4 regions of the Halobacillus sp. 12SKB genome follow, and region 1 is predicted to be linked to each of the others. Evidence: riboswitches for the same ligand, from Rfam matches in the RefSeq annotation. Region 1 holds a riboswitch; each other region holds the start of a gene.
The links. Region 1 has a riboswitch for S-adenosylmethionine ahead of ACQ4XT_RS16470 (phosphoadenylyl-sulfate reductase). Riboswitches for the same ligand answer to the same signal wherever they lie in the genome.
Positions count from the first base shown of each region.

Region 2: linked by a shared signal. The riboswitch ahead of ACQ4XT_RS09980 (methionine ABC transporter ATP-binding protein) and the one ahead of ACQ4XT_RS16470 (phosphoadenylyl-sulfate reductase) in region 1 are both predicted to bind S-adenosylmethionine.
Region 3: linked by a shared signal. The riboswitch ahead of ACQ4XT_RS08535 (acetyl-CoA C-acyltransferase) and the one ahead of ACQ4XT_RS16470 (phosphoadenylyl-sulfate reductase) in region 1 are both predicted to bind S-adenosylmethionine.
Region 4: linked by a shared signal. The riboswitch ahead of ACQ4XT_RS03750 (PLP-dependent aspartate aminotransferase family protein) and the one ahead of ACQ4XT_RS16470 (phosphoadenylyl-sulfate reductase) in region 1 are both predicted to bind S-adenosylmethionine.

Region 1 is NZ_JBRFWR010000001.1:3,301,504-3,304,582, reverse strand. It holds gene fakA (fatty acid kinase ATP-binding subunit FakA) at 1-75, shown strand, start outside; gene ACQ4XT_RS16475 (sulfite exporter TauE/SafE family protein) at 112-993, opposite strand; SAM riboswitch class I at 1,115-1,211, opposite strand; SAM riboswitch class I at 1,382-1,488, shown strand; gene ACQ4XT_RS16470 (phosphoadenylyl-sulfate reductase) at 1,571-2,305, shown strand; gene sat (sulfate adenylyltransferase) at 2,319-3,079, shown strand, end outside.
Region 2 is NZ_JBRFWR010000001.1:2,076,128-2,079,206, reverse strand. It holds gene ACQ4XT_RS09985 (methionine ABC transporter permease) at 1-622, opposite strand, end outside; gene ACQ4XT_RS09980 (methionine ABC transporter ATP-binding protein) at 615-1,640, opposite strand; SAM riboswitch class I at 1,724-1,832, opposite strand; SAM riboswitch class I at 2,060-2,166, opposite strand; gene ACQ4XT_RS09975 (TlpA family protein disulfide reductase) at 2,257-2,679, shown strand; gene ACQ4XT_RS09970 (thioredoxin family protein) at 2,818-3,079, opposite strand, start outside.
Region 3 is NZ_JBRFWR010000001.1:1,768,606-1,771,684, reverse strand. It holds gene ACQ4XT_RS08550 (S-layer homology domain-containing protein) at 1-2, shown strand, start outside; gene ACQ4XT_RS08545 (hypothetical protein) at 80-490, opposite strand; gene ACQ4XT_RS08540 (hypothetical protein) at 728-943, opposite strand; SAM riboswitch class I at 1,350-1,454, shown strand; SAM riboswitch class I at 1,522-1,629, shown strand; gene ACQ4XT_RS08535 (acetyl-CoA C-acyltransferase) at 1,702-2,856, shown strand; gene ACQ4XT_RS08530 (acetoacetate--CoA ligase) at 2,877-3,079, shown strand, end outside.
Region 4 is NZ_JBRFWR010000001.1:758,578-761,656, reverse strand. It holds gene ACQ4XT_RS03760 (NUDIX hydrolase) at 1-37, shown strand, start outside; gene ACQ4XT_RS03755 (trans-sulfuration enzyme family protein) at 96-1,241, shown strand; SAM riboswitch class I at 1,315-1,425, shown strand; gene ACQ4XT_RS03750 (PLP-dependent aspartate aminotransferase family protein) at 1,564-3,079, shown strand, end outside.

The sequences.
Region 1 (3,079 bases):
ACATACGAAGATTTGGAAGTGGAGATCCACAACGGTGGACAGCCGATATATTCCTATATCTTCTCAATAGAATAAGTCGTTCAGAAACGCAGCTCCAGGAGCTGCGTTTTTTTATGCTTGCTTTTGAACCACTTTGACTCGAAGGTGATTTCTTATTGATACAAAGATAACTAAGAGATAGCCGGAGATCAGTGAAGTGTAGACAAATGTTAAAGTCGAATTACTGACTTGGATAGAAGATAGTAAAGTCCTTGCATTGGTAAGGATAATAAAACCTCCAGCTAATACTCCAAGAATAGCAGAAGGGAGGATTTTGACAAGCCAGGCGGCAATGGGTGCAGCTATAACACCACCAATAACGAACGAGGCAATGAGCAGCCAGCTGAATGAATGGTGCCCTAAAAAGATTAAGAAACCAGCCGTTGCAGAAATCGTTACCAGAAATTCGCTCGTGTCCACCGTTCCTATAACTTTTCTAGGAGCGATTCCCGATTGAGAAAGAAGCGCGGGAGTATTCACCGGTCCCCATCCTCCCCCGCCGACGCTATCCAAAAAGCCTCCTGCTATTCCAAGTGGCAAGAGGAAACGTTTGTTTACTGCCTTCTTTTCTTTAACGTGAGTTTTTTTCGAGAAGCATAGAAAACGAACTACGATATAACCCCCTAGTGTGAGTAGGAATATGGATATGTACGGTCTTATGAATTCTCCTGGGATATAGCTTAAAAATGCTGCTCCTAAAAAGGCACTGATGGCTCCAGGAATTGCGATCGACATGACAAGTCGTTTGTCGATATTGCCAAACTTATAGTGGGAAAATCCCGAAACAGCCGTTGTGGCAATCTGCGACATATGAATAGAAGCCGAGGCTACAGCAGGAGCAAGGCCGTACGATAGGAGGATGGTTGATGAGCTGAGTCCAAAACCCATGCCAAGTGCTCCATCCATTAATTGGGCTATAAAACCAATAAAAGCAAAAATCGTCAATTTATGCAAAATACACCACTCCTTTTAATCAATCCATGTTTTGAAGATATTTTATTATTCCTATGTATTTACTTGGTTTTATAATCAAAAAAATAAAACTCCCCCATCTGAAAGAAGGAGGAGTACCCACACCTTATCTTTCAGCCTTTTGGCTGCTGGAATGAGCACCTTTTCCAGGTTGCTGCGGGATCGTCAGACCAGGTTCCTCCCCCGACTCTTCATAAGGATTGTATGTGTAATTGAAGAATAATTCTAAAACTAACGGACATGGTTTTGTTTGTCAATCATATAGTATAAAAAATCAGAATTTTTTTGATTTTCCTGAAAAGGCATTGACATATGAGGATATGGAGCATATGATTTGTATCAACTTGTTTTTCAGAAAATTTCATACCTTTTCTTATCTAGAGAGGTGGAGGGACTGGCCCTTTGAAGCCTCGGCAACGGATCTATACAGGTACTGTGCCAATTCCAGCAAGTGTTAAGCACTTGAGAAGATAAGGAGAATGTAGTTTACGTTTATTCGTAAATGCCTTTCTTCTTATCGCGGAGAAAGGCATTTTTTCTTTTTAGAAAGGAGGAGGAAATGAAACAACCATCTGTTACCTACCAATCTTTTGAAAATCCATTTAAAGGTGATCAACCGAAAGACGACGATACGAAAGGAGCGGAGGAGGTCATTCGTTGGGCCTATACTCAATATGAGGATCTTGTGTATGCCTGCAGTTTCGGAGCAGAAGGGATCGTTCTCATCGATTTGATTTCCAAGGAGAAACCAGATGCTGAAGTTGTCTTCCTAGATACAGATCTCCATTTTCAAGAAACTTATCAACTGATAGAAAAAGTGAAAAAAAGGTATCCGAAGTTAAACATAAGGATGAAAAAACCTGAAATTACGCTGGAAGAACAAGCCGGGCAGTACGGTTCCGCCCTTTGGAAACGGAATCCTGACCAATGTTGTTACATTCGTAAAATTAAACCGCTCGAAGATGCCCTCAGGGGAAGAACGGCATGGATGTCTGGGCTCAGACGTGAACAGTCCCCCAGTCGTCAGAAAACGAATTTTATAAATAAGGATGAGAGATTCAAATCCATCAAAGTATGCCCCTTGATTCACTGGTCATGGGCAGACGTATGGCAATATATCCGATTAAATAGGTTGGATTACAATGAATTACATGATCAAAACTATCCGAGTGTGGGGTGCATCCCATGTACCGCCCCTGCTGACGATGATGGGAGGACGGGAAGATGGAAAGGGTTCAATAAATCTGAATGTGGGTTACACACGACGGAATCTTTGGGAGAGGAACATTCATGAAGGAGGAATTATTATGTCAATGATAACCCCGCACGGTGGTGTACTTGTTAACAGGTGGAAGGAAACGAAACCAGAGGAGTGGCCGGAAGATATCATCGAGCTTGATTCCATGGCCCTAAGTGATGTCGGATTAATTGCAAACGGTGCTTATAGTCCTTTAAAAGGATTTTTGAACAAGGAAGACTATGAATCTGTTGTCGATACGATGAGATTGAAGGATGGCACCCCATGGAGTATACCTATTACCCTCCCGATCACAGCAGCACAAGCACGCACGCTTGGAAACAAAGCCCGGTTGGTCAAGGACGGTATCGTGTATGGGACGATCAACATAACGGGTCGGTTTAAACCGGATAAGGAAAAAGAAGCTCAAAGCGTATACTTAACGACAGATTCTGCGCACCCTGGCGTGAACAAATTATACAAACGGGCAGATTGGTATGCAGCAGGCGAAATCGAGGTATTTCAAAGACCTCCTTACGAACATGAAAAAACATTCTATCTGGATCCGGAAGAAACAAGAGAGCTTTTTCAAAAACTTGGGTGGAAAAAAGTTGTTGGCTTCCAAACACGGAATCCTGTCCATAGAGCACACGAATACATCCAAAAAGCTGCGCTGGAGACGGTGGACGGATTGTTCTTAAATCCATTGGTGGGTGAAACGAAAAGCGATGACATTCCGAGTGATGTCCGGATGAAGAGCTATCAAGTCCTTCTTGATCAATACTATCCAAAAGAAAGAGTCACCTTGGCTGTTTTCAACGCGGCGATGCG
Region 2 (3,079 bases), 1.2 Mb from region 1:
ATATAAACACAATGAATATGATTAAAATGGTACAAATGAATACAACATCAAAGTTACTTCGTTGGAACCCGTAGAAATAGGCAAAATCGCCGAGACCACCAGATCCGATTGCACCGGCTACTGCGGTGTATCCAATTAATGCGATAGCTGTTACGGTAATCCCTGATATTAAAGCTGGCATCGATTCCGGAAGCAATACTTTGAAAATGATGGTGGAATACTTCGCTCCCATAGATTTTGCTGCTTCAACAACACCTTTATCAACTTCTTTCAACGCAATTTCCACCAGACGGGCATAAAATGGCGCCCCCCCGATAATCAATGCAGGTAATGCTGCTTGCGGTCCTCGTATGGTCCCCAGCAGAAAATCAGTAAACGGGAACAATAATAATATGAGAATGATAAAAGGAATCGCTCTAAATATGTTAACGATGGAAGCAGTGATCCAATTCAACGTTTTATTTGCCCAAAGACCTCCGGGCCCGGTCAAGTAAAGGAGGAGCCCTAAAAGCAAACCTAAAACAAATGTCCCAGCGACAGAAACCAGCGTCATATAAAGAGTTTCGTTTGTAGCTGTAATCATGTCTTCCATTCTTACGTTCGGGAACCATTGATTAAACATGTGGATTCACCTCTACTTCTACAGATGTTGATTCAATATATTCAATGGCACGCTGGACTTCTGTTTGGTCTCCGTCAAACTGAACAAACATTGTCCCGTACGCCCCCTTCTGCGTCTGGGTAATCTTTCCATGCAGAATATTGACATCCACTTCAAACTTCCTTGATAAATCACTGATTAATGCCTGATTTGTACTTTCTCCCACAAAGTGAAGGCGTATGATTTCTCCGGACCGATAATTATCTTTGATCAACTGCAGGGACGTCTCTTTTTCCGGGTCCCCCATCACCTGATCCACAAACTTCTTCGTAACCGGTTTTTGAGGATGAAGAAAGACATCCAGCACTTCTCCTTGTTCAACAAGCTTTCCATCTTCCATAACCGCCACCTGATGACAAATTTTGCGGATGACGTGCATTTCATGTGTGATTAGAACAATAGTAAGTCCGAGTTTTTCGTTGATATCCACTAGAAGATCAAGAATCGAATCCGTGGTCTCAGGGTCCAACGCGGATGTGGCTTCATCACACAAAAGAACTTTAGGATTGTTTGCGAGCGCTCTGGCTATTCCCACTCTTTGCTTTTGTCCACCGCTCAATTGGGATGGATAAGAACCCCCTCGGCCTTTTAACCCTACCAACTCTATCAATTCATCGACACGTTTTTGCCTTTCTGCTTTCGGGATCCCTGCAATTTCCAAAGGAAAAGCGATATTATCATGAACGGTTCGTGACCAGAGCAAATTGAAGTGCTGGAAGATCATTCCTATTTCTTGTCTGGCCAACCTTAATTTCCCTTTGCTTAAAGACGTAAGTTCCTGATCATCGACAAGAACACTTCCTTCAGTGGGATCTTCCAATCGGTTCAGTAAACGAATGAATGTACTTTTACCGGCCCCACTATAGCCGATGACCCCATAAATTTCCCCTTTGTTAATATTTAGACTTAAATCATCCACTGCTCGTACATCTTGATCTTTCGTGTGGAATATCTTAGATAGTCCTTTAATTTTAATCATGCTGTTTTCCCTCCACTTCCAAAAAAACGCCATTCTGTCCTTGAGAACAGAATGGCGTTTTTATTCATACCTAAAAATCTGTTCTCTCATCTGTCAAAGCTTTATACTTTGCAGGATTTGGCACCTGAGCAAAACAGTATTGCCGGTTGCCGGGCATCATCGGGCCAGTCCCTCCGCCACTCTGGATAAGAGATTTTAATTTATTAACTTATTATTGCTTTAACTCGTTTAAGTAGTACAAAGAGGATTTTAGCACCGTACGAATTTTGTGTCAACTCATAAACAGATTGTTCAGAAAAATAAAACCCACCTGCACTAATGAAATCCTTAAATCATCCACACAAAAACATCCAATATTCCATCAATTTAAAAAATAAAAAAATCCCTTCTTTAATAGAAGAGATTCGTCATTTTTACATTTCTCATCTATCAAAGTCATAAGACTTCGCAGGAATTAGCACCGTGCAGTGTACCTGCCGGTTGCCGGGCATCGTAGGGCCAGTCCCTCCGCCACTCTGGATAAGTGAAGATGTCGATATGAAATTAATAATTATGTTAGCATGGGGAATAGATGAGCGTCAATCCATAACCACCGCTAAATAAAAGGAGAATGACCTTGAGTAAACAAGCCCCTTTATTTGAACTGTCTTATATGAACGACCACTCTTCTATTTATAAACTTGAGGATGACTTAGGGAAAGTTATCGTCTTGACCTTTTGGGCTTCATGGTGTCCCGATTGCGGAAAAGACTTACCTATGAAAGAACAGCTGTACAAAACGATGGACCATGATAAAGTAAAGATGATGACGATCAATGTAACTGGAAGAGAGCGGAATGTAGAGGAGAGCATTGAATTCAAAGAAAAGTTTCTAACACAACCTACTCTTTCTGATGACGGAACTTCCGTTTATAACCTCTACAATTGTCATGGTGTTCCTTCCACCATCATCATTGATCAACAAGGAGATATCCATGCTAATTTTGGCGATCAGGCCTCTTTTTTAGATATTGTTAGTAAATTAGGAGAAATCGTGTAATTTTCATAAAAAAGACAGCAAAGACGTTGGAACGTCTTTGCTGTCTTTTTTATTATTGAATAACTTCCACATCTCACTTAAATATTGAAGAGAATTTTTAATTCTACACTAGCGGTCATTTCCTGGGAAATATAAACACTATTCAACAAAACCTACCACTTTCTCATACATATAGGAGACAGAGTGAAACGCATAAATCTTTTCCTCTACCTCTCCTCCTCTGGTCACAAGCAGACATGGGACACTTTCTATCTTATAATGCTGCATCCACTCGGGGTGTAGAGAAGCATTCATTTCCATAAAAACTTCTCTATTAAAAACAGCTTCAAGTGTTGTTAGCATTTGACGTGCTAAATGACAAGTTGCACAAAAAGGGCTGTGAACGAATGTGAGGGTCCTT
Region 3 (3,079 bases), 1.5 Mb from region 1:
AAACATTCCCTTTCTCAACAGAAACAGCGTAGCACCCTAAATAGGATGCTACGCTGTTTCCATTTCATCATTTTTAAGATTACTCTAATCCATTTATTGCTGACTTTAGTTTACTATCCACTTCCTCATTTCCAAGTTCATAAAATACCAAGATGTTTTTATGCGTGTACTTTTCGTGTTCAACGACTCCAGCTGCAGCTGATTTTTCTTCAAAATCATCCATTCCTTCTTTTCGTTCATCTGTAGATGGAAATACATAAATAGAAAGTGTATCACCATCTATAAAAAATGCTTCGGGCGAAACACCGTTTAACTCTCTAGTGAAAGCATTGAAGCTTGGTAAATCTGCATCCTCTAGAACCAATCCTTGATCTGTGATAGCGATTTGCACCTCTTCTAGTATGATAAGGGCTTCATCTGCTACGCTGTGTTGGCTGCAAGCACTAAGAGCGAAAATGATGAATACGTAAAAGAATATCTTTTTAATCATATAGTTACCTCCTGTGAATATCCCTCCTGACCTTAAGTCATCTAGAAGACCAATACATATGAATAAACCTAAAATAAATAGCGTAGTATCACCCACAAGGAGTTCGATACTACGCCATCCTTCAGTTCGCTAATACGATTAGAGAAGCCAACAACACCTATTAAACCATAGTACTTCGCTTTCCTACAGTTTCCTTACACTTTGAGTTAAGTTGTAAAAAGGTGGAGGGGGAATCTATTATTGTTTCAAATTAAATCCATATAAATACTCGACCAACTTGTTAAATTCATCATCAGAGGAACACTCGATTTGTAGATCAATAAAAGTCATCACAACTTCTTCATCCTCAAACGGGAAATGGCTGTTATCTACATTGGTTAGGATCTCCCGCTTGGATAATCCCTTTTTAAGTAAAACATCAACGGCCTGCTTCATCGAAGATACTTCTGCCATGTGTATGCCCCCTTATTTGAAATCTTTCCTCGCTTCTGCATTCATTCGTCAGGTTCTTTTGAATGTTAGGAATAGCGAGGATGACAAGAATTAAAATAGATTCTTGTACTACATATTTACTACACGATTCATCCAAATTCCTGCTTATCCTAGAAAACGACTTTTACAATTAAGAACAAACCTAGGTAATGATCAAACACATAAGCTTCAAAAAACATAATCACATATAAAGTCGAAAAAGATATGAAACACCAGTGAAACCCCCTGCTGTTATGCTGTCTTTTCGTTTTCTAATACGCTTGAGATTAGGCACCAAATAAAATTAATTTTCACACTTTTCTATAAAATGCATTGACACTGATCCTTTCCCTTGCTAACATGGCACTTAACCAAATAACGAAAGAACATCTTATCCAGAGAGGTGGAGGGACTGGCCCTGTGAAACCCGGCAACCGCTATATTCATAGCATGGTGCCAAATCCTACTGAGTGAACGCTCAGGAAGATAAGAGATTTACATAATCTCGAGCCTCTCTATCCTTGATAGAGAGGTTTTATATTTTCCAATTAAATACTTATTTCTTATCCAGAGAGGCAGAGGGACTGGCCCGTTGACGCCCGGCAACCATCAAGCATTAGCTTGATAAGGTGCTAATTCCTGCAGGAGATGTTCCTGGAAGATAAGAAGAGCCAAGAGCCCTCTTCTTATTTCTTGTGAAGAGGGCTCTTTCTATTTTAGAAAAAGGAGTGGCTACATAGATGAGTACTGTACTTTTAGATGGCATCCGTACCCCTTTCGGAAAGTGGAAAGGGGCTTTGAAGAAAAAATCCGCAGCAGAACTTGGATCGCACGCGCTAAACGCTCTACTTGAGAGAAATCCGATAGTCAAACAGGCGGATGGTGTGCTTCTTGCCCAAGTAATCCAGGCTGGGGGTGGCCAAAACCCTGCCCGGCAAGTCGCTTATAAGTCAGGAGTAGACATCGGTTCACCCGCTATCACATTGAACAATGTCTGCTTAGGAGGAATCGCTACAATCGCGGATGCCTCCCGCAGGCTGCAATTGAACGAGGGAGAATTATACATCGTCGGTGGATTCGACTCGATGACGAACGCTCCTCATACCGCTCCTGTACGTGCTTCTTCAGGACTCGGTCATAGCATCCTCAAAGACACGTTACTGAACGACGGTTTATGGTGCGCCTTAACCGATGTCTCGATGGGAGCTCTCACCGATGAGAAAAACCGCTCCTTCGAAATCAGTCGTGAGGAACAGGATGAGTATGCCGCTCTATCCCAGCAACGAGCATCTCTTGCTCAGGAAAAAGGATGGTTCCAACCTGAAATCGCTCCTTTTACAGGATTACTCGGGGAAGATGAAGGCATCCGCAAAGAAACGACAGTCGAAAAGTTATCCAGCCTCTCCCCCGCCTTTTCCAATGAAGGCACGATTACGGCAGGCAACGCTTCTCAAATGACGGACGGGGCGAGTATTGGGATCGTTACCACCAAAGAGAAAGCAGAATCACTCGGACAGAATCCTCTTGCCGAAATGATCGACTGGTCAGAGATTGCCGGACCAGATCCGAGTTTACAAACCAAACCATCGCAAGCGATCCAGGAACTATTAGACAGACACCAATTGACGACCGAAGATATCGATCTATTTGAAATCAATGAAGCTTTTGCCAGTGTCGTGATTGCGAGCTGCCGGGATCTTGGCATCGATTATGACCGGGTCAATGTCAATGGTGGCGCGATCGCTCTTGGTCATCCATTAGGCGGCACAGGCTTCCGGCTCGTTTTGACCCTTGCTCATGAACTGAAACGGCGCGGCGGAGGAAAAGGCATCGCTTCCCTTTGCGGCGGTGGCGGCCAGGGAATGGCCATCTTAATTGAAGTTCCTCATTCATAACTCGAAAGGAGACAAACCCAATGAGTACAACCATCACAGCTCAGCCTTCCCCTTACCTATGGGAACCATCGAGCGAACGAATAGAACAATCGCATATCAAAGCTTTTGCTGAATATACCGGCCAGCCGCTTTTCCCTTACGAACGGTTCCACCGCTGGTCCGTTTCCCACCTTACTGAATTTTGGTCAGCGGTGTGGGATTATGCGGGAATTATCGGAGAAAA
Region 4 (3,079 bases), 2.5 Mb from region 1:
TTTTCAATCCATACGTGAATATGTCGCAAAACTTTGACAATATTCCTGTTTCTTCTATATAATTTCTGATTAAGTGAAGAGAGAGGAGTCGAACGATGACGAATACATCTTTTGATACGAAAATAGTCCACCATAAAGCGGATCAAAGTCTTGTCCCGAATAGCAAGAGTACACCGATTTACCAGACATCCGCTTTTACTTTCAAAGATTTGGACCACTTGGAAAGCTATTATGAAGGAAACAGCCCCTATTTATATACACGGGAAAGGAACCCCAATACAGATGAACTTGCGGGAACCGTTGCGGAACTGGAAGAAGCACCAGCCGGAGTGGCGTCTTCATCCGGAATGTCAGCCATCCTTGCAGGCATCCTTGCAGTGGCAAAGCCAGGGGATCATATCGTCGCTGCAGAGGATGTTTATGGAGGTTCACACAAGTTGATCACTAAAGAGCTGGCCACGTTCGGTATTGATGTAACGATGGTTTCTTTTTCGAATATGGACGAGGTTTCAGAGGCGGTCACATCTCAAACGAAACTTCTCTATACGGAATCGATCTCCAATCCTTTTTTACGGGTGGAAGATTTAGAGGGCTTAGTCGCTCTTGCCCGTAAAAAGAATGTGAAGACGATGGTTGATAATACATTCGCCACTCCATACTTATTGCAGCCCTACACGCATGGTGTCGATCTTGTCGTCCATAGTGGGACGAAGTATATTGGTGGTCACAGTGACGTGACGTGCGGGGTGTTGGTCGGCAATGAGGATTTAGTTCAGGCGGCTACCCAGAAGATTGTCACGTTTGGTGCGAATCTCAGTCCGTTTGAAGCGTGGCTTACTCAACGCGGAGCCAAAACTTTAGGTCTTAGGATGAATAAACAATCTTATAATGCAAAACAAGTAGCAAAAGCCCTTGAAAATCATCAGGCAGTCCGCACTGTCTATTATCCTGAAAAGGTTTCGGAAAGAGGGAATGGGGCTATTGTGACCATCGAGCTTAATGATTCGATTGACATAGAGGCGTTTTTCCGGTCGCTCGGATGGGTGAAGATTGCTCCTACGCTCGCGGGAGTAGAAACGACGGTTTCCTATCCTATTCGTACGTCTCATCGTGCGTTATCGAATGCTGAGCGTGAGAAAATCGGCATCAATGATTATGTGATTCGACTTTCCATCGGAATTGAAGATCATGAAGATATTATAGAGCAGCTGAAAAAAGCAATCTCAGAATCGGAGAATTAAATTTTCTAAAATAATTGACTTTTCTGATTGTTGTCCGTTATAATTCTCAACATATTCAATCAACTGCATACCACTCTTATCAAGAGAGGCTGAGGGAATAGGCCCTGTGAAGCCCGGCAACCTTCAAACATCGGTTTGAAAAGGTGCCACGTCCTACAGATCACGACGATCTGGCAGATAAGAGGAGGAATTGAAATGACAAACCCTCTTCTTATTTGGAAGAGGGTTTTTTGCTGTTGGGAAAAGATCTATGGACGATTCGCATACTTAAAGCCAACTATCTCTATAAGAATAAAAAACTTTTTTTGAGGAGGAAGTAATCATGACGAATTCATTTGAAAGCTATGATGTAGATACGATTTCTTTACACGGAGGACAGTCGCCGGATCCGACCACAGGATCTCGTGCGGTGCCGATTTACCAAACAACCTCCTATGTCTTTCATGACACAGAACATGCCCAGAGTCTTTTTGCACTTGATGAGCCTGGAAATATTTATTCGCGAATTGGAAATCCGACCGTTGATGTTTTTGAAAAAAGGATGGCCCTCTTGGAAGGTGGGGTTGCTTCTGTTGCGACGGCTTCCGGGATGTCGGCCATTGCTCTATCTATTTTGAACATTGCAGGAGCCGGAGATGAAGTGGTTGCCGCGGCGAACCTTTATGGTGGAACTTACAATTTATTCGCTAACACTTTACCGCGATATGGCATTCAGGTTCATTTTGTCGACCCAGAGGATCCTGAAAACTTCCGGAAAGCCATTACAGACCGAACGAAAGCTGTCTTCGCTGAAACGATCGGAAATCCAAGCCTTCACGTACTGGATATTGAAAAAGTAGCGTCGGTAGCTCATGATCATGATCTTCCCCTTCTGATCGACAATACATTCGCCACCCCTTATACTTGCCGGCCCATAGAGCATGGAGCCGACATCGTCATCCACTCCGCAACGAAATGGATTGGCGGCCATGGAACGGCCATTGGAGGAGTTGTTGTAGACGGAGGACAATTCAATTGGGGGAACGGTAAGTATCCGGTTTTCACAGAGCCTGATGACAGTTATAACGGGATCGTTTACAACGCTGACTTCGGGACGCTTGCTTATATTACGAAGCTGCGTGTCCAGCTGCTTCGTGATTTTGGTTCGTGTTTGAGCCCTCAGAATGCTTTCTTGTTATTGCAAGGCTTGGAGACGCTGCACTTACGTGTTGCCAGGCATGGAGACAACGCTCAGGAAATTGCAGAATACTTACAAGATCATCCTGATGTGGAATGGGTATCATACCCGGGGTTGTCCTCCCATCCCGCACATGAGTTAGCCGCTCGATATCTTGAAGGAGGATACGGTTCCATCGTTAATTTTGGAATTAAAGGCGGACGGGAAGCCGGTAGACAAGTGATCAACAACATATCACTCTGGTCTCACGTAGCAAATGTCGGCGATGCGAAATCATTGATTATCCATCCCGCTTCCACGACTCATCAGCAGTTGTCTGTCGAAGATCTAGCTGCAAGTGGAGTGACAGAGGAATTGATCCGCTTATCCATAGGACTTGAGTCGAGCAAAGATTTAATCAACGACCTTGATCGTGCCATTGCGAAAGCAACAGGAAGAGAAACGGAACAAACAGCGATTACTGAAAATGATGAAGGTGTGATCAAGTGGGCCTTGAGTTCCTCTAAAACCCAAGAAGGAGGGGAAACGCGTCCGAAACGTTTGGCAGTTGTAGGGTTGAGTGGAAAGCCTTCACGCCCGAGCCATCGTCTAGCAAGAAAAATGCAGAGGATGGGATACCAAATCGTTCCCGTAAATCCAAAAGAAACAGAAGTCCTTGGTG